Regions from separate parts of the Streptomyces sp. NPDC002754 genome, predicted to be linked through region 2. Evidence: riboswitches for the same ligand, from Rfam matches in the RefSeq annotation. Region 2 holds a riboswitch; the other holds the start of a gene.
What was found. Region 2 has a riboswitch for thiamine pyrophosphate ahead of ACWD2L_RS03330 (purine-cytosine permease family protein). Riboswitches for the same ligand answer to the same signal wherever they lie in the genome.
Positions count from the first base shown of each region.

Region 1: it holds a riboswitch for thiamine pyrophosphate, as region 2 does, so the genes downstream of both, thiO (glycine oxidase ThiO) here and ACWD2L_RS03330 (purine-cytosine permease family protein) in region 2, are expected to answer to the same signal.

Region 1 covers NZ_JBSFVM010000004.1:381,574-389,924, forward strand. The annotation lists gene ACWD2L_RS13840 (hypothetical protein) at 1-294, opposite strand, end outside; gene metF (methylenetetrahydrofolate reductase [NAD(P)H]) at 340-1,260, opposite strand; gene thiE (thiamine phosphate synthase) at 1,366-2,013, opposite strand; gene ACWD2L_RS13855 (Rv2175c family DNA-binding protein) at 2,092-2,457, opposite strand; gene ACWD2L_RS13860 (NAD(P)/FAD-dependent oxidoreductase) at 2,574-3,806, opposite strand; gene ACWD2L_RS13865 (hypothetical protein) at 3,893-4,234, opposite strand; TPP riboswitch at 4,288-4,401, shown strand; gene thiO (glycine oxidase ThiO) at 4,417-5,595, shown strand; gene thiS (sulfur carrier protein ThiS) at 5,592-5,792, shown strand; gene ACWD2L_RS13880 (thiazole synthase) at 5,800-6,597, shown strand; gene pknB (Stk1 family PASTA domain-containing Ser/Thr kinase) at 6,769-8,351, shown strand, end outside.
Region 2 covers NZ_JBSFVM010000001.1:678,725-687,075, reverse strand. The annotation lists gene ACWD2L_RS03355 (cytochrome P450) at 1-559, shown strand, start outside; gene ACWD2L_RS03350 (superinfection immunity protein) at 614-835, shown strand; gene thiD (bifunctional hydroxymethylpyrimidine kinase/phosphomethylpyrimidine kinase) at 836-1,657, opposite strand; gene thiE (thiamine phosphate synthase) at 1,654-2,391, opposite strand; gene thiM (hydroxyethylthiazole kinase) at 2,388-3,209, opposite strand; gene ACWD2L_RS03330 (purine-cytosine permease family protein) at 3,256-4,656, opposite strand; TPP riboswitch at 4,646-4,741, opposite strand; gene ACWD2L_RS03325 (family 2B encapsulin nanocompartment shell protein) at 5,118-6,536, shown strand; gene ACWD2L_RS03320 (family 2 encapsulin nanocompartment cargo protein terpene cyclase) at 6,592-7,890, shown strand; gene ACWD2L_RS03315 (geranyl diphosphate 2-C-methyltransferase) at 7,926-8,351, shown strand, end outside.

The DNA of each region.
Region 1 (8,351 bases), on a different contig from region 2:
CTCGGAGCGCCGCCCCCGGTCGGTGCCGGGAACACCCGGAACGCCCTTGAGCGACCAGCCCGCGGCGAACCCGCGGCGGAACGACAGCGTGACGTACGTCTGCCCGATCGCGAACGCGATCGCCCCTGCCCCGATGACGTACACGGAAGGAATCAGGACGCCGATCACGACTCCGAGGAAGCCGCCGAAGGCGAGGAGCCGCCAGCGCAGCCGTGCCTTGTACTGCAGCAGGACCTCACCGAGGAGCCACAGTGCCACCAGTCCGAACGCGACATAGAGGACCGCCCAGCCCATGTACGCCCCTCTCGTACGGCCGTAGCCCTTGTGGGTACGGCGGAATCAGCCCCGCTCGTGGTGCAGGCCCAGGTTCTCGTAGATCTCCAACGTTGCCGTGGAGTTGTTGAGCGTAATGAAGTGCAGACCCGGCACTCCCTCGTCAAGCAGCTTGGCGCAAAACTCCGTAGCGAACTCGATGCCAATGGAGCGTACAGCGGCCGGATCGTCTTTTGCTGTGAGGATTCGCTCTTTCAACTCGGGAGGGAAGTCCGCGTTGCTCAACTTGGGCAGGCGTTCGAGCATGCGCACGCTCGTCACCGGCATGCATTCCGGGATGATCGGCGTCTCGCAGCCGGCCGCGGCGACCTTGTCGCGCAGCCGCAGATACTCCTCCGGGTAGAAGAACATCTGCGTGATCGCGTAATCGGCGCCCGCGCGGCACTTGTCGACGAAGTGCCGCACGTCGGAGTCCCAGTCGGCCGAGCGCGGGTGCATCGCGGGGAATGCGGCGACGCCGACGCAGAAGTCCCCGGACTCCTTGATCAATTCAACGAGTTCGGCCGCGTACGTGAGGCCTTCGGGGTGCGAGATCCAGTCGCCCATGGGGTCGCCGGGCGGGTCGCCGCGGACCGCGAGCATGTTCCGGATCCCGGCGTCGGCGTACTGACCGATGATGTTGCGCAGTTCGGCGACCGAGTGTTCGACGGCGGTGATGTGGGCCACCGGCGTCAGCGTCGTGTCGGCGACGATCTGCTGCGTCTCCTTGACGGTTCCCGCGCGCGTGGAGCCGCCCGCGCCGTACGTCACGGAGACGAAGTCGGGTGAGACCGCCTCGACCCTGCGCAGGGCGTTCCACAGGTTGCGCTCGCCCTTCGGGGTCTTCGGTGCGGAGAACTCGAACGAGAAAACAGTTTTGCCGGGCGCGAGCATGTCGCTCACCCGGCGGGCGCGATCAGTCCTGGTGGAAGCGGTACCTAGGGCCATACGGGCAGGTTACTGACCGATATCCAAAGCCCCTAATCCCCGTCCACCTTGCGGACAGGCCGGCGGGACGGCCTTCACCGGCGGGATTTTCCAGGACCGCGCAGGTCACACGGCGCGCAGGCGCTTCGCGAACTCGGCCGCCGCGTTGGCCGGATCGTCGGCCTCCGTGATGGCCCGGACGACGACGGCTCTGCGGGCTCCGGCCTCCAGGACCTCGTCCAGGTTCGCCAGGTCGATGCCGCCGATCGCGAACCAGGGGCGGTCCGTGTCCAGACCCGCTGTGTAGCGCACGAGGTCCAGGCCGGGGGCGTACCGTCCGGGCTTGGTCGGAGTCGGCCAGCAGGGGCCCGTGCAGAAGTAGTCCACGCCCTCCTGGACGGCCGCCGCGGCGGCCTCGTCCCGCGCGTGCGTGGAGCGGCCGATGAGCACGTCATCGCCGAGGACGGCGCGGGCCGCGGGCACCGGCAGGTCACCCTGGCCGAGGTGCAGCACGTCCGAGCGGGTCGCGTGGGCGACGTCCGCGCGGTCGTTCACCGCGAACAGCTTGCCGTGGCGGCGGGCCGCATCGGCAAACACCTGGAGGTGTTCCAGCTCCTCGCCGGCCTCCATGCCCTTGTCGCGCAGCTGCACGATGTCGACGCCGCCGGCCAGCACGGCGTCGAGGAACTCCGGCAGATCACCCTGGCGCCTGCGCGCGTCGGTGCACAGGTAGAGCCGCGCATCGGCGAGCAGTGCGCGCTTGGAGTCCGCCATGAAGTCCCCCCGTGGGTCGTGCGATATCGGTGGCGTGCGCACCACGAGCCGCGGTGCGCACGCCGGACGGTTGTCGGGTCAGACGGCGAGCGCCTGGGCGCGACGCTTCACCTCCGTGCCGCGATTCTCACTCAAGGCCTGCGCGGGCGTGCCCGGCAGGCTCGGGTCGGGGGTGAAGAGCCATTCCAGCATCTCTTCGTCACTGAAGCCGTCGTCCCGCAGGACTGTCAGGAGGCCGACGAGCCCCTTGACGATCTTGTCGCCGTCGATGAAGGCGGCGGGCACGTGCAGTGCCCTGTTCTCTCCGCGGCGCACGGCGATCAGCTGGCCTTCCTTGACCAGCTGCCGCACACGCGTCACCTCGACATCGAGCATTTCCGCGATGTCGGGGAGGTTGAGCCAGGCGGGGACGAGAGCATCGATGTTTGCGTCAATCTCGGTCACAGGACAAGCGTGCCATCCCGGACTGACACTCGGAAGCCGGGCCGGTGCGGATGGACCACGGATCCTCCCGTTTCACCCCTTCTGGCACGCTTTGCGGGGCCCTCAAGGAGACGGACTCACGCCACCGCGGACTTCAGCGGGCGGGCCGGATCCGCGAGGAGCTCCGGGTCGAGCGCGGTCCGGGACTGGATGAGCTTGCGCCCCTGGGCCAGGTCACGCGGCTTGCCGACGGCGAGGACCGCCACGAGGGCGCCGTCACGCAGCCAGCACACCGACCAGGCGGCGCCGGCGGGGTCGCCGCGCCACACCGTCGCATCGGCGCCCTTGTGGTGCCCGGCGTACTGCACGAACCGGCCGAACTGCTCGGACCAGAAATAGGGCACCGGGTCGTACACCGCCGGGGTCTGCCCGACGATGTTCGCCGCCACCGTGCGCGGCCCCTGCAGCGCGTTGTCCCAGTGGTGGACCATGAGGCGCTCTCCGTAGCGCCCCGAGGGGAACGAGGAGCAGTCCCCCACCGCGTACACGTCGGGCACGGATGTACGCAGCCCGTCGTCCGCGAGGACCTCGCGGTGGGCGCCCAGCTCGATGCCGGAGCCGGCCAGCCAGCGGGTGGCGGGGCGGGCGCCGATGCCGACGACGACGGCTCCCGCGGGCAGCCGCGTGCCGTCGTCGAGGACGACGGCGTCCGGCTCGATGCGCTCCACGCGCGCGTTGGTACGCAGGCGGGCTCCCGCATCGGCGTACCAGGTCGCCATGGGCGCGGCGATCTCGGCGGGCAGCGCCCCGGCCAGCGGCCGCTCGGCGGCCTCCACCACCGTGACCCGGCAGCCCGCCTCGCGGGCCGCGGTGGCGAACTCGGCACCGATCCAGCCGGCGCCCACGACCACCACGTCGTGCTGCTCAGCGAGGACGGGCCGGAGCCGCTCGGCGTCGTCGAGCGTGCGCAGCAGGTGCACTCCGGGGGCGGATCGCGCGCCCGGCAGCTGGACGGGTTCGGCGCCGGTCGCGACGACCAGCACGTCGTACGGGACCGGGCCTTCGGCGGTGTCGAGCTCGTGGTCGCCGGGGCGCAGCCCGGTCACCTCGCGGCCCAGCTCGAGGGAGACGCCGAGCGCCTCGAAGTCCACGTCGAAGGCCGAGCCCTCGGCCTTGCCGAGCAGCACCGCCTTGGACAGCGGAGGCCGGTCGTACGGCTGGTGGGGTTCGGCACCGAGCAGCGTGATCGCGCCGGTGAAGCCGTGTTCGCGCAGCGCGACCGCGGTCTGCACACCGGCCATGCCCGCGCCCACGATGACGACGTTCCGCTGCCCCGAAGGCGCTCCGCTCCCGCTCCGCTGCTCGCTCACGGAAGCAACCTTAGGCACCTGATCATTCGGCAGTCAGCGATGCGGACCACTCCGACACCGTGACGTCCTCCACACATGCCGCCGGTTTAGCGCGCGAGCTCCTCGACCACGCTGGTGCCGCGACCCTCCTGCGACTCCCACTCCCAGGTCTCGTCGAGGCGCACCCGGCCGTCCGGGAGCTCGGACACGGTCGAGACGCAGTGTCCCGAGGAGGTGGTCCCGTCGGTCTTCAGCTGGACGTAGCGGAAGTCGATCTCGTCCCCGGAGCGCGTGCCCACAAGGTTCCCCTGGACGACATCGCCGCCTACGTAGTCGGCCGAAATGCGGCCGTCACTCTCCCGGTACGTGAAGCGGGTGCGCGTGCCCACCTGACCGGGAGCCTGGTCGGCAACGGGGGACATCACGAGACCGTCGAGAGATCGGGGCACTGGTTCGAGGCTCCCTTACTGGGGGTCGCGGTGAACGGCTAGGGTGGCCAACGTAGAGCACTCGCGGGAGCCCGTACGCAGCGGGCTGAGAGGGAGGCTGGAGCGGCCTTCGACCGTACGAACCTGATCCGGGTCATACCGGCGAAGGGAGGGGCTTGACGCCCATGTCACCCATGTCGTCCATGCCTTCAACGCATCCCGTCCCCCCGCACACCCACGACGTCCTCGTCGTCGGTGGCGGCATCATCGGTCTGGTCACCGCATGGCGGGCCGCGCAGCGCGGCCTGACCGTGGCGGTCGCGGACCCCGAACCCGGCGGCGGGGCCGCCCAGGTGGCGGCCGGAATGCTGGCCGCGGTCACCGAACTCCACCACGGCGAGCAGACGTTGCTCGGCCTGAACCTCGCCTCGGCGCGCCGCTACCCGGACTTCGCGGCCGAGCTGTCCGAGGCCACCGGGCAGGACCTCGGCTACCGCGCGTGCGGCACGCTCGCGGTCGCGCTCGACGCCGACGACCGCGCCCACCTTCGCGAACTGCACGCGCTGCAAACGAAGTCGGGGCTCGAGTCCGAGTGGCTCTCGGGCCGCGACTGCCGCCGCCTCGAACCAATGCTCGCGCCGGGCGTACGCGGCGGACTGCGCGTCGACGGCGACCACCAGATCGACCCGAGAAGGCTCGCGAGCGCCCTCGTGACGGCCTGCGAGCGCTCCGGCGTGACCTTCCACAGATCGTGGGCCGAAAGGCTCTGTGTCGTCCGCGACCGGGCGCGCGGCGCGGTCCTCGCCGACGGCACCGAACTCGCCGCCGGCCAGGTGGTGCTGGCGGCGGGCAGCCGCGGCGGACAGCTCGCGGGGGTGCCCGACGCGGTACTGCCGCCGGTGCGCCCCGTCAAGGGCCAGGTGCTGCGCCTGACGGTGCCGAAGCGGTACGTGCCCTTCCTCAGCCGCACGGTCCGGGCGGTCGTCCGCGGCGGCAACCTCTACCTGGTGCCGCGCGTCAACGGCGAACTCGTGGTGGGCGCGACCAGCGAGGAACTCGGCTGGGACACCACGGTCACCGCGGGAGGCGTCTACGAACTCCTGCGGGACGCCCACGAACTCGTCCCCGGCATCACCGAACTCCCGCTCACCGAGACCCGCGCGGGCCTGCGCCCCGGCTCCCCCGACAACGCCCCGCTCCTCGGCCCGACCACCCTGCCCGGCCTCCTCCTGGCGACCGGCCACTACCGCAACGGCGTGCTCCTGACGCCGATCACCGGCGACGCCATGGCGCACGCCCTGACCACCGGTGAACTTCCGGAAGAGGCCCGCCCGTTCACGCCGAAACGCTTCGGCACAGCCCTCGTGGAGCAGCCCGTATGAACGTCCACGTCAACGGCGAGCCGCGCACGGTGACCGCGGGCACCACGCTCGCCCTCCTGGTCACCACGCTCACCACCGCACCCAAGGGCGTCGCCGCCGCCCTCAACGAAACCGTCGTCCCCCGCACCCAATGGCCCGCCACGGCGCTCTCCGAAGGAGACCGCGTCGAGGTCCTCACGGCCGTACAAGGAGGCTGAACCGTCCATGGCCGACGACACTTTCGACCTCGGGGGCGACACGTACTCCTCGCGCCTGATCATGGGCACGGGCGGGGCACCCAGCCTCGACGTCCTGGAGCGCGCCCTGGTGGCCTCCGGAACCGAACTCACCACCGTGGCGATGCGCCGCGTGGACGCGAGCGTGCACGGCTCGGTGCTCTCCGTCCTGGAGAAGCTGAACATCCGGGTGCTGCCGAACACGGCCGGCTGCTACACCGCGGGAGAGGCGATCCTGACGGCCCGCCTCGCGCGCGAGGCGCTCGACACGGACCTGGTGAAGCTCGAGGTCATCGCCGACGAGCGCACCCTGCTGCCAGACCCGATCGAGCTGCTCGACGCGGCGGAGGCCCTGGTGGACGACGGCTTCACGGTCCTTCCCTACACGAACGACGACCCGGTCCTGGCCCGCAAGCTGGAGGACGTCGGCTGCGCGGCGATCATGCCGCTCGGCTCCCCCATCGGTTCGGGGCTCGGTATCCGCAACCCGCACAACTTCCAGCTGATCACCGAGCACGCGCGCGTGCCGGTGATCCTGGACGCGGGGGCGGGCACGGCGTCCGATGTGACGCTCGCCATGGAGCTGGGCTGCGCGGGTGTGATGCTCGCCTCCGCGGTGACCCGCGCGCAGGAGCCGGTCCTCATGGCCGACGGGATGCGGCACGCGGTGGAGGCGGGACGCTTCGCATACCGGGCCGGGCGCATCCCTAAGCGTCACTTCGCGGAGGCGTCCTCGTCTGCGGAGGGGCGGGCGCGGCTTGATCCGGAGCGGCCGGCGTTCCGGTAAGCCGCACCGGGGTGGCGGTCGCGGGGCTCTGCCCCGGACCCCGCGCCTCAATCGCCGGCGGGGCTTAAAAGGACCCCGCGGGCTTGAGGGTGGTCACAGCTGTGCTGCAGTACTGGCCCGGTCCTGCGGCACGGAAGCTGGGTGTCGGTCGCTCCTCGTAGACTCGCCTGCGTGGACACGACCCTTCAGGACCCGTTGCTCGGGCACGTGCTCGACGGCCGGTACCGCGTCGACGCACGCATCGCGGTCGGCGGGATGGCCACGGTCTACCGGGCCGTGGACACCCGCCTCGACCGCGTGCTCGCGCTCAAGGTGATGCACCCCTCGCTGGCCGCCGACGCCTCGTTCGTGGACCGCTTCATCCGCGAGGCCAAGTCGGTGGCCCGCCTCTCGCACCCGAACGTCGTGGGGGTCTTCGACCAGGGCACCGACGGCGCGTACGTGTATCTGGCGATGGAGTACGTGGCCGGCTGCACCCTGCGCGACGTGCTGCGCGACCGGGGCGCGCTGCGGCCCCGCGCCGCCCTCGACATCCTGGAGCCGGTCCTCGCCGCGCTGGGAGCGGCCCACCGGGCGGGCTTCGTGCACCGCGACATGAAGCCGGAGAACGTCCTGATTGGGGACGACGGCCGGGTGAAGGTGGCGGACTTCGGTCTCGTACGGGCCGTGGACACGGTCACGAACACCACCGGCGCGGTCCTCGGCACGGTCTCGTACCTGGCGCCCGAGCAGATCGAGAACGGCACGGCGACGGCGAGCGTGGACGTCTACGCGTGCGGTGTCGTGTTCTACGAGATGCTCACGGGAGGCAAGCCGCACGCGGGCGAGTCCCCCGCCCAGATCCTCTACAAGCACCTCCACGAGGACGTGCCCCCGCCCTCGGCCGCGGTCCCCGGCCTCCCCTACGAGCTCGACGAACTGGTCGCGTCGGCGACGGCCCGCACCCCCGAGGTGCGCCCGCACGACGCGGTGGCCCTCCTCGCGCAGGCCAGGGGCGCCCGGTCGGCGCTCACGGACGCCCAGTTGGACGCGGTGCCGCCGCAGGCGCGCGATACGGAGTACGTGGGGGCCGACGACCGTACGAGCGTGATCCCGCGCGCGGTGGGCACACCCGTACAGCTGCCGCTGCCCACGGACTCCGAGGACCAGGCGCGGCTCAACCGGACGAGCCGCCTGGAGATGCCGCCGGCTCCGCCGCCCACGGTCCCCGGGCCGGCTCACGGCGGCGGTCGCGGTCGTGGTCGCGGCCCGCAGCGCCGCACCATCGCGATCCTCGCGGCGATCCTGCTGGTCCTCGGTGTCGGCACCGGCGTCTGGTACATCAACTCCGGCCAGTTCACGCAGGTCCCGTCCGTCCTCAACCAGACGCAGGGGCAGGCCGAGAAGCGGCTTGCCGACGCGGGCCTGGAGCGGGGCACGGTCACGCGCGCGTACAGCGACACGTACAAGCGCGGCACCGTCATGGACAGCGACCCGGGATCCGGCGACCGAATCCGCGGCGGCGGCACGGTGGACCTGACGGTGTCCAGGGGGTCGAAGACCGTGAAGGTCCCCGACCTCAGCGACACCCCTCTGGACACGGCGAAGAGCGACCTCAAGAAGCGGGACCTCGAACCGGGCATGACCACCAGGGAGTTCAGCGACCAGATCGCCAAGGGCTCGGTGATCCGCACGGATCCCGGAGCGGGCGAGACCCGCAGGGCCGGTTCCGCCGTCGCCCTGGTCGTCTCCAAGGGCTCCCCCGTCGACGTCCC
Region 2 (8,351 bases):
TGGCACGGGCTCACACCACCTGGCGTCCCTCCGCCCCGGCGACACCGTCCTCGGCCGGATCCAGCCGTGCCGCGACGCCTTCCGCATCGGACCGGACGCCACCGAGCCGGTCATCATGATCGCCGCGGGAACGGGCCTGGCTCCGTTCCGCGGGGTGATCGCCGAACGATCGGCACACAACACCCAACTGCCGCCCGCACTGCTCTACTTCGGCTGCGACCACCCGGACCTGGACTTTATGCACGCCGACGAACTGCGCGCCGCCGACACCGCGGGAGCCGTCTCGCTGCGCCCGGTGTTCAGCGACGCTCCGGTCGAGGGACACGCCTTCGTCCAGCACCGCATCGCCGCCGAAAGCGCCGAGATCGGCCGCCTCCTCGACGCGGGGGCGCGGGTGTACGTGTGCGGGGACGGCGCCCGCATGGCACCCGGCGTACGCGCCGCGTTCCGCGCACTGCACCGCGAGCGCACGCCGGACGCCGACGAGGCCGCGGCGGAGCGGTGGCTCAACGCGCTGATGGCAGAGGGACGTTACGTAGAGGACGTGTACGGGGGCTGAGCCCGAACACCGCTTCGTGGCTGTGCTGACGAAGGGACTGGATAGGGTGACACGGTGTTTGCAAAAATAGGAACCCTTGAAGTCCTGATCCTGGCGCTGATCGCGCTGATCGTCCTCGTCGTCCCGTCGTTCATTGCCCATCGCCGGAGAGTTCAGCGCCTGGGGTTGGTCATCGGGATCAATGTGATCGGCGCCTTCACCGGAGTGTTCTGGTTCGTCGCCCTGGTCATGGCACTGACGATGGCCACCCGCGAACCCGAGCTCACCGGGAAGTGATCACGCCGCCCGGAACCGCCACCCATGGTCGACCGGGCCGATCCCGGCCCCCAGCGCGAACCCCGCCGCGATCGCCCCGGTGACGTACTCCTTCGCCCGGCGCACCGCCTCCGGCACACCATGCGCCTGGGCCAGGCCGACCGCGACGGCCGAGGCGAGGGTGCAGCCGGTGCCGTGGGTGTGGGCGTTGTTGTGGCGCGGCGAGCGCAGCCAGTGCTCGTGCGCGCCGTCCGTGAGCAGGTCGACGGCCTCTCCGGGCAGGTGACCGCCCTTGATGAGCACCCAGCGGGGTCCATAGGCGAGCAGCCGCTCGGCCGCGCGCCGCATGTCGGCCTCGGCGGTGTCGGCCTCGACGGCGATGCCGGTGAGTTCGGTGACCTCGTCGAGGTTGGGTGTCACCACCGTCGCCACCGGCAGCAACCGGTCCCGTACGGCATCGATCGCGTCGCCGGCGAGCAGCCGGTCGCCGTGCTTGGAGACACTGACGGGGTCGACGACGACGGGGGCCTGCGCGTCGGCCAGCAGCTCGGCGACCGTGACGACCATGTCGGGGTCGCCGAGCATGCCGGTCTTGAGCGCCTGCACACCGATGTCGTCGACGACGCTGCGGTACTGGGTGCGCACCGCGTCCAGCGGGAGGTTCCAAGCACCTTGCACACCAAGGGAGTTCTGGGCCGTCACGGCGGTGAGCACACTCATGCCGTGTGCGCCGAGCGCGAGCATGGTCTTGAGGTCGGCCTGGATCCCGGCGCCTCCGCCGGAGTCCGAACCGGCGATGGTCAGCACGCGGGGCGGCGCGACCGCGGGCGGCGTCTCGGTCATGCGGAGACATCCTTTCGGATACGGGGACGGGTGCGGGAGTGCGTGCTGCTGGGGTGCGGGCTGTCGGCCCAGGCGTCGGCGTAGGAACGGGCGGCGGCGCGGGGGTCTTCGGCGGCGCAGATGCCGGACACGATCGCGGCCCCGGCCGCCCCCGCGGCCCGCAGGTGCGGCAGGTCGTCGGGGGTGACACCACCGATGGCCACGGCGGGCAGCCCGCTCAGCCGGGCCAGCGCGGCGAAGCCGTCTCGGCCGAGCGGCTCCGGCGCGTCGGCCTTGGTGCGGGTGGCGTGCAGGGCGCCGATACCGACGTGGTCGACGCGGGCGGTGGACATCGCGGCGGTGTGCAGCTCGGCAGTGGTGGCCGCGCTCAGGCCCAACACGGCGTCGTCACCGATGAGTTGACGTACGGAGGCGGTGGGAAGGTCCGACTGGCCCACGTGGACGCCGGTGACCCGTGCGCCGCTCGCTCGCGCGGCGAGGAACACGTCGACCCGGTCGTTGACGATCAGCGCGACATGCTCGGGGAGCACCTCGGCGACGTCCAGGACGGTCCGCAGGAACTCCCGTCCGCCCGCGCGCTTCTCCCGGATCTGCACGGCGGTGACTCCCCCGGCCACAGCCTGCGCGACGGTCTCGGCCACGGTGCGACCGCGGGCCGCACACTGGTCCGCGTCGGTGACCAGGTAGACCGACAGGTCGACACCGGCATCCGTCGGTCGAGGACGTGCCGTCATGACACCTCCGCCCACGTCGCGACGTCGTCAGGGGTGAGCTCAGCGAGCGCGTCCAGGAACCCGACGGCGAAGCTGCCGGGACCGGCCGCGGTCCGCGCCGCGAACTCGGCGGCGACGGTGTACGCGGTGGCGGCGGCCACCGTCGTCGCGAACCGGTCCTCGTCCACCGCGGCGAACGCGGCCATCACCGCCCCCAGGGCGCAGCCGCCGCCGGTCACCCGGGTCAGCAGGGCGTCCCCGTTGGCGATCCGGGCGCTGCGCGTGCCGTCGGTGACGTAGTCCACGGGCCCGGACACGGCGACCACACTGCCCGCCGTGCGCGCGAGCTGCGCTGCCGCGTCCTCGGCGTCGTCGACACCGTGGGAGGAGTCCACGCCCCGGCCGCCGCCACCCGCGCCCGCGAGCGCGATGATCTCGGAAGCGTTGCCCCTGATCACGGTCGGCCGCAGCGCGAGCAGGTCGGCGGCGAGCGCGGTGCGCACCGGCAGGGCGCCGATGGCCACCGGGTCGAGCACCCAGGGCGTGCCCGCGTCGGCCGCGGCCCGCGCCGCCTCGGGCATCGCGGCGCGCTGCTCGGCGCGCGGAGTCCCGAGGTTGACCAGCACGCCCGAGGCGACGCGGGCGAAGGGCCCGGCCTCGTCCGGGATGTCGACCATGGCGGGCGCGGCGCCCACCGCGAGCAGCACGTTGGCGGTGAACCCCGTGACCACCGCGTTGGTCAGGCACTGCACGAGGGGTGATGTGTGCTGTACGCGCCCGAGTGCCTGCGCCGCGAAGGCGACGAGGTCCTCGGGGCGGTCGGGGGACGTCTGGGGCATGGGGTGACTCCAAGCAAAGGAGGTGCGAGGTACGAGGGCTCGTGGGTCAGTCGAGTCGCCGCAGCCGCAACGGCGCGTACACGGCGCCGGCCACGAGGAACGCCACGTAGTACGACACGTCCGCGCCGTGCAGCGCTTCCGCCACCGGACCCACGTACAGGCTGGTGTCCATGAACGGGACCGCCGCGGCAAAGGCCGCCGCGAAGGCCAGCACGGCGGGCCACGCGGGTTGGCGCCGTTCGCGCTCGGCGGCGAGGTCGAGCGGCGCGCCGGCGCGCGCCCTGGCCCGCGCGCGCCAGTCGACGAGGACGATCGCCACGAAGCCGGGGATCCAGTACCCGACGAACAGCAGCACATTCTGGAACCGGGCTGTGGTGTCCGCCGCGTGCATCCACAGCACGAGCGGGAAGCCGAGCGCGGCGGCGAGGGCGGCGGCCACCGGGCGCGGGATGCGTACGCCGATGGTCTGCAGGGCGAGCGAGCCGCTGTAGTCGTTCATCGCGTTGCTGCACAGCGCGGCCAGCGCCACGGCGAGCAGCCCGAACGCGCCGACCGCTCCGCCGCCGAGGATCTTGTCGACCCCGGCCGCCGTCTGGTCGGTGAGCACGGAGGCACCCCACAGGCCGAGCGCCTGGACGGCCACGAACGACACCAGCAGGCCGAGCAACGTGTACCAGAACATGCGGGTACGGGAGGTGGCCGCGGGCAGATAGCGGCTGAAGTCGCTGGCGTACGGCGCCCAGGACAGGCTGAGGCTCAGCGCGATCGTGCTGGTCAGGACGAACGCACCGACGCGGTCGGCTCCGTGCACGGAGCCGTGGGCGGCCGGCTGCACACCGTCCAGCAGCCGCCAGGCGATCAGCGCGAACGCGGCGCCGAGCACGAAGGTCATGACGATCTGCAACCGGTGGATGGCCTCGTAACCGAAGACACCGAGCAGGCCCTGGGCGAGCAGCATGACGAGGACGCCGGCCCAGAACGGCCAGCCGAACAGCCGGGCCAGCGCGTCACCGCCGAACAGGCCGATCAGTGCGTCCCACGCGATGGACGACAGCCACTGCAGCACGCCCGGCAGCACGACACCCCGCCCGAACGCGAGCCCGGCGAGCGGCAGTTGTCCTGCCCCGGTCCGGCTCCCCCATGTCCCGAGGTACGCGGTCGGTACCGCGCCGACCAGGGTGCCGAGCACGACGGCGGCGAGTGCCGTGGCGAAGTCGAGTCCGAGGGCGATGCCGACGGTGCCGGTGAAGACGCCGGTCATGGTCAGGTTCGGGGCGAACCACACGGTGAACAGGCGCCCGGCCCCGCCGTAGCGGTTGCCCTCGGGCACCGGTTCGATGCCGTGACCCTCGATGCCGAGGTCGCCGGGTGCCGCGGGCATCCGCCCGTCGAAGGCGCCGCTCTCGCGGTCGGCAGGCAGGCCACTGGAAACATGCACCACAGGCATGAGACATCCCTCCGCCAGTACGAACTGGTTCAGGTTCGACGGGTGTGTTCTCAGCCCTCTGGTGGGGGCACCCCGTGTCCGGTTACAGCGGCCAGCGTAACGCGGTGACGTTTCGCCTACCTCGTGGGGTGCGGAGTCGGCAACGACGAGCTCTGCGGCGAGTGGCCGACTTCTGTCGGTTTGGCGCCGCTATGACGCGTGTGCACCGCGTGGGCCAGGGCCCACGCCCGTCGGGAGGCACGAAGAAATCGGGCCGAGTTCCATCCTTCCCCGGCAAACACCCCGCGAGCTTGATCATCGCATCGAGCGAATGTCGCCGACTTTCCTTGGTCCGGCAGCCGAGGCGGACCTTACGGTGATGCTGGATCTGGACGCATTACCGCCGAATTCATCAACTCTCTTTCATCCGTCCCGTTATTACCGACATGCGCGCTTTCGCGCGATCAAGGGGAGCTCATCCGATGACAGTTGACTCGACCACCCCGGACACCGCGGCGGCCCTGCCACGGCAGACCAGCCTCGGTACGGCGGCCGCCCGCAATCTCGCCACCACCACCAAGTCCGCCCCGCAGATGCAGGAGATCACCTCGCGGTGGCTGCTGCGAATGCTGCCCTGGGTGGAGACCAAGGGCGGCGTCTACCGGGTGAACCGCCGCCTGACCTACACCGTCGGCGACGGGACCATCGAGTTCATCCAGGACGGCGGCAACGTCCGCGTCATCCCCCGCGAACTCGGCGAACTGGCCCTGCTGCGCGGCTTCGACGACGTCGAAGTACTGACCGCCATCGCCGACCGGTGCGAGCAGCGCGACTTCCGGGCCGGCGAGACGCTGGTCGAGCGCGGGGCGCCCGCGGACCGGCTCCACCTGATCGCCCATGGGCGCGTCAGTCAGTTCTCCGAGGGCGGCTACGGCGACGAGGTCGCGCTCGACGTACTCGCCGACGGCGACCGCTTCGGGGACGATGCGCTCCTTGACGAGGACGCCCGCTGGGAGCAGACCGCGGTCGCCGAGACGGCGGGCACCCTGCTCACCCTCTCGCGCGCCGACTTCGCGGCCGTACTGTCCGCTGCGCCGCCCCTGCAGGCGCACGTCGACGAGTTCAAGTCGCTCGCGGGCCGGGGCCAGAACCACCGCGGCGAGGCCGAGATCCCGATGTCGGCGGGGCACGTGGGCGAGCACGAACTGCCCGGCGCGTTCGTCGACTACGAAGCGCGGCCGCGCGAGTACGAACTCTCGGCCGCCCAGACGATCCTTCGGGTCCACACCAGGGTCGCCGATCTCTACAACGAGCCGATGAACCAGACCAAGGAGCAACTGAGGCTCACCGTCGAGGCGTTGCGCGAGCGCCAGGAGCACGAGCTCGTCAACAACCGGGAGTTCGGTCTGCTCCACAACGCCGACTTCAAGCAGCGCCTCCAGCCGCACTCGGGGCCGCCCACGCCGGACGACCTGGACGAGCTGCTCTGTCGCCGCCGCGGCTCCAAGTTCTTCCTGGCGCACCCCCGCACGATCGCTGCGATGGGGCGCGAGTTCAACGCGCGCGGCCTGTATCCCGACCACGTCGACCTCGGTGGCCAGCAGGTCCCGGCCTGGCGCGGGGTGCCGATCCTGCCGTGCAACAAGATCCCGGTCACCAAGGAGCGCACCAGCTCGATCCTCTGCATGCGTACCGGCGAGGACAACCAGGGTGTCATCGGCCTGCACCAGACCGGTCTGCCCGACGAGTACGAGCCGGGCCTCTCGGTCCGGTTCATGGGTGTCGACGAGCAGGCCATCACCAAGTACCTCGTCAGCACCTACTACTCCGCCGCGATCCTCGTGCCGGACGCGGTCGGTGTGCTGGAGAACGTGCAGATCGGCCGCTGGCCCAGCACGTAGCGGGGCAGAACCACGGCCGCCCCCACCCCACCGAGGAGCCCTCAAGGAGACATGGATGCCCCCGCCCGAGCCGACACCTCCGCAGTCGAGCCTGCCGGAAGCGATCTCCCGCTTCGGGGCGCAGGTCCTGGCCGACGCCGCGGCCCGCGCCCGCGACATCGGCGCCGTTACGGGGTGCCCGCCGCGGGCGGTTGCCACGCCGACCGCCGGGACGTCGGCGGGTGAAGTACCGGCTGAGCACGCCGACTTGGAGCGGCTGCTGCGCGGGCCCAGCGGTCTCGGCACGGCGGGGCTGCGGCTCACTCCGCGGGAGGAACCGGCATCGTCGGCCCCGAAGCCCGGCTCGGACCCGGCTCCTGCGCCAAGTACCGCGAAAGGGCGGCCCGTTCCCGGCCTGTACCACCATCCGGCGCCCGACCCCGATCCCGTACGGGTCGCGGAGGTCAGCCGCCGGATCAAGGAGTGGGCGCTGGACGAGGTCGACCTGTACCCCGACGACTGGGAGGAGGAGTTCGACGGGTTCTCCGTGGGCAGCTACATGGTCGGCTGCCACCCCGACGCACCCACCGTCGACCACGTCATGATCGCCACCCGCCTGATGATGGCGGAGAACGCGCTGGACGACTGCTACTGCGAGGACCACGGCGGCTCGCCCGTCGGCCTCGGCTCACGGCTGCTGCTCGCACACACCACCCTCGACCCGCTGTACACGACGCGGGAGTACCAGCCGCAGTGGGCGGACTCGCTGTACTCGGACGCGCCCCGGCGCGCGTACCGCTCCGCCATGGAGTACTTCGTCCAGGCGAGCAGCGCGTCCCAGGCCGACCGCTACCGGCACGACATGGCCCGCCTGCACATGGGTTACCTCGCCGAGGCCGCCTGGTCCGAACACGACCACGTACCGGAGGTGTGGGAGTACCTGGCGATGCGCCAGTTCAACAACTTCCGCCCCTGCCCGACCATCACCGACACCGTCGGCGGCTACGAACTGCCGGCGGACCTGCACGCCCTGCCGGACATGCAGAAGGTCATCGCACTCGCGGGGAACGCGACGACGATCGTCAACGACCTGTACTCGTACATGAAGGAACTCGACGCTCCCGGCCGTCACTTGAACCTGCCGGTCGTGATCGCGGAACGCGAGGACCTGTCCGACAAGGATGCCTACCTCAAGTCGGTCGAGGTCCACAACGAACTCATGCACGCCTTCGAGACAGAGGCCGCGGCCCTGGCCGCCGCCTGCCCGCTCCCCAACGTCCAACGCTTCCTGCGGGGCGTAGCGGCGTGGGTCGACGGCAACCACCAATGGCACCAGAACAACACCTACCGCTACCGCCTGCCCGACTTCTGGTAAGCGACCCGACTTCTGGTAAGAGATAGGACTCATCAGTGACCAGCACCGAACTCACCGCCACGGCCCAGAGCACCTCCCCGTACATCCCCTCGCCGGCCACCCCCTACCAGGGGGACATCGCCCGCTACTGGGACGGCGAGGCCCGGCCGGTCAATCTGCGGCTCGGCGATGTCGACGGTCTGTACCACCACCACTACGGCATCGGCGCGGTCGACCACTCCGCGCTCGGTGACGGAGCGGGTGACGTGAACGAGAAGAAGCTGATCGCCGAGTTGCACCGGCTGGAGTCGGCGCAGGCCGCGTACCTGCTCGGGAACCTCGGCGACATCGGACGCGACGACACCCTCGTGGACGCCGGCTGCGGCCGCGGCGGCTCGATGGTGATGGCGCACCAGCGTTTCGGGAGCAAGGTCGAGGGGGTCACACTCTCGGCCAAGCAGGCCGACTTCGCGAACGGGCGG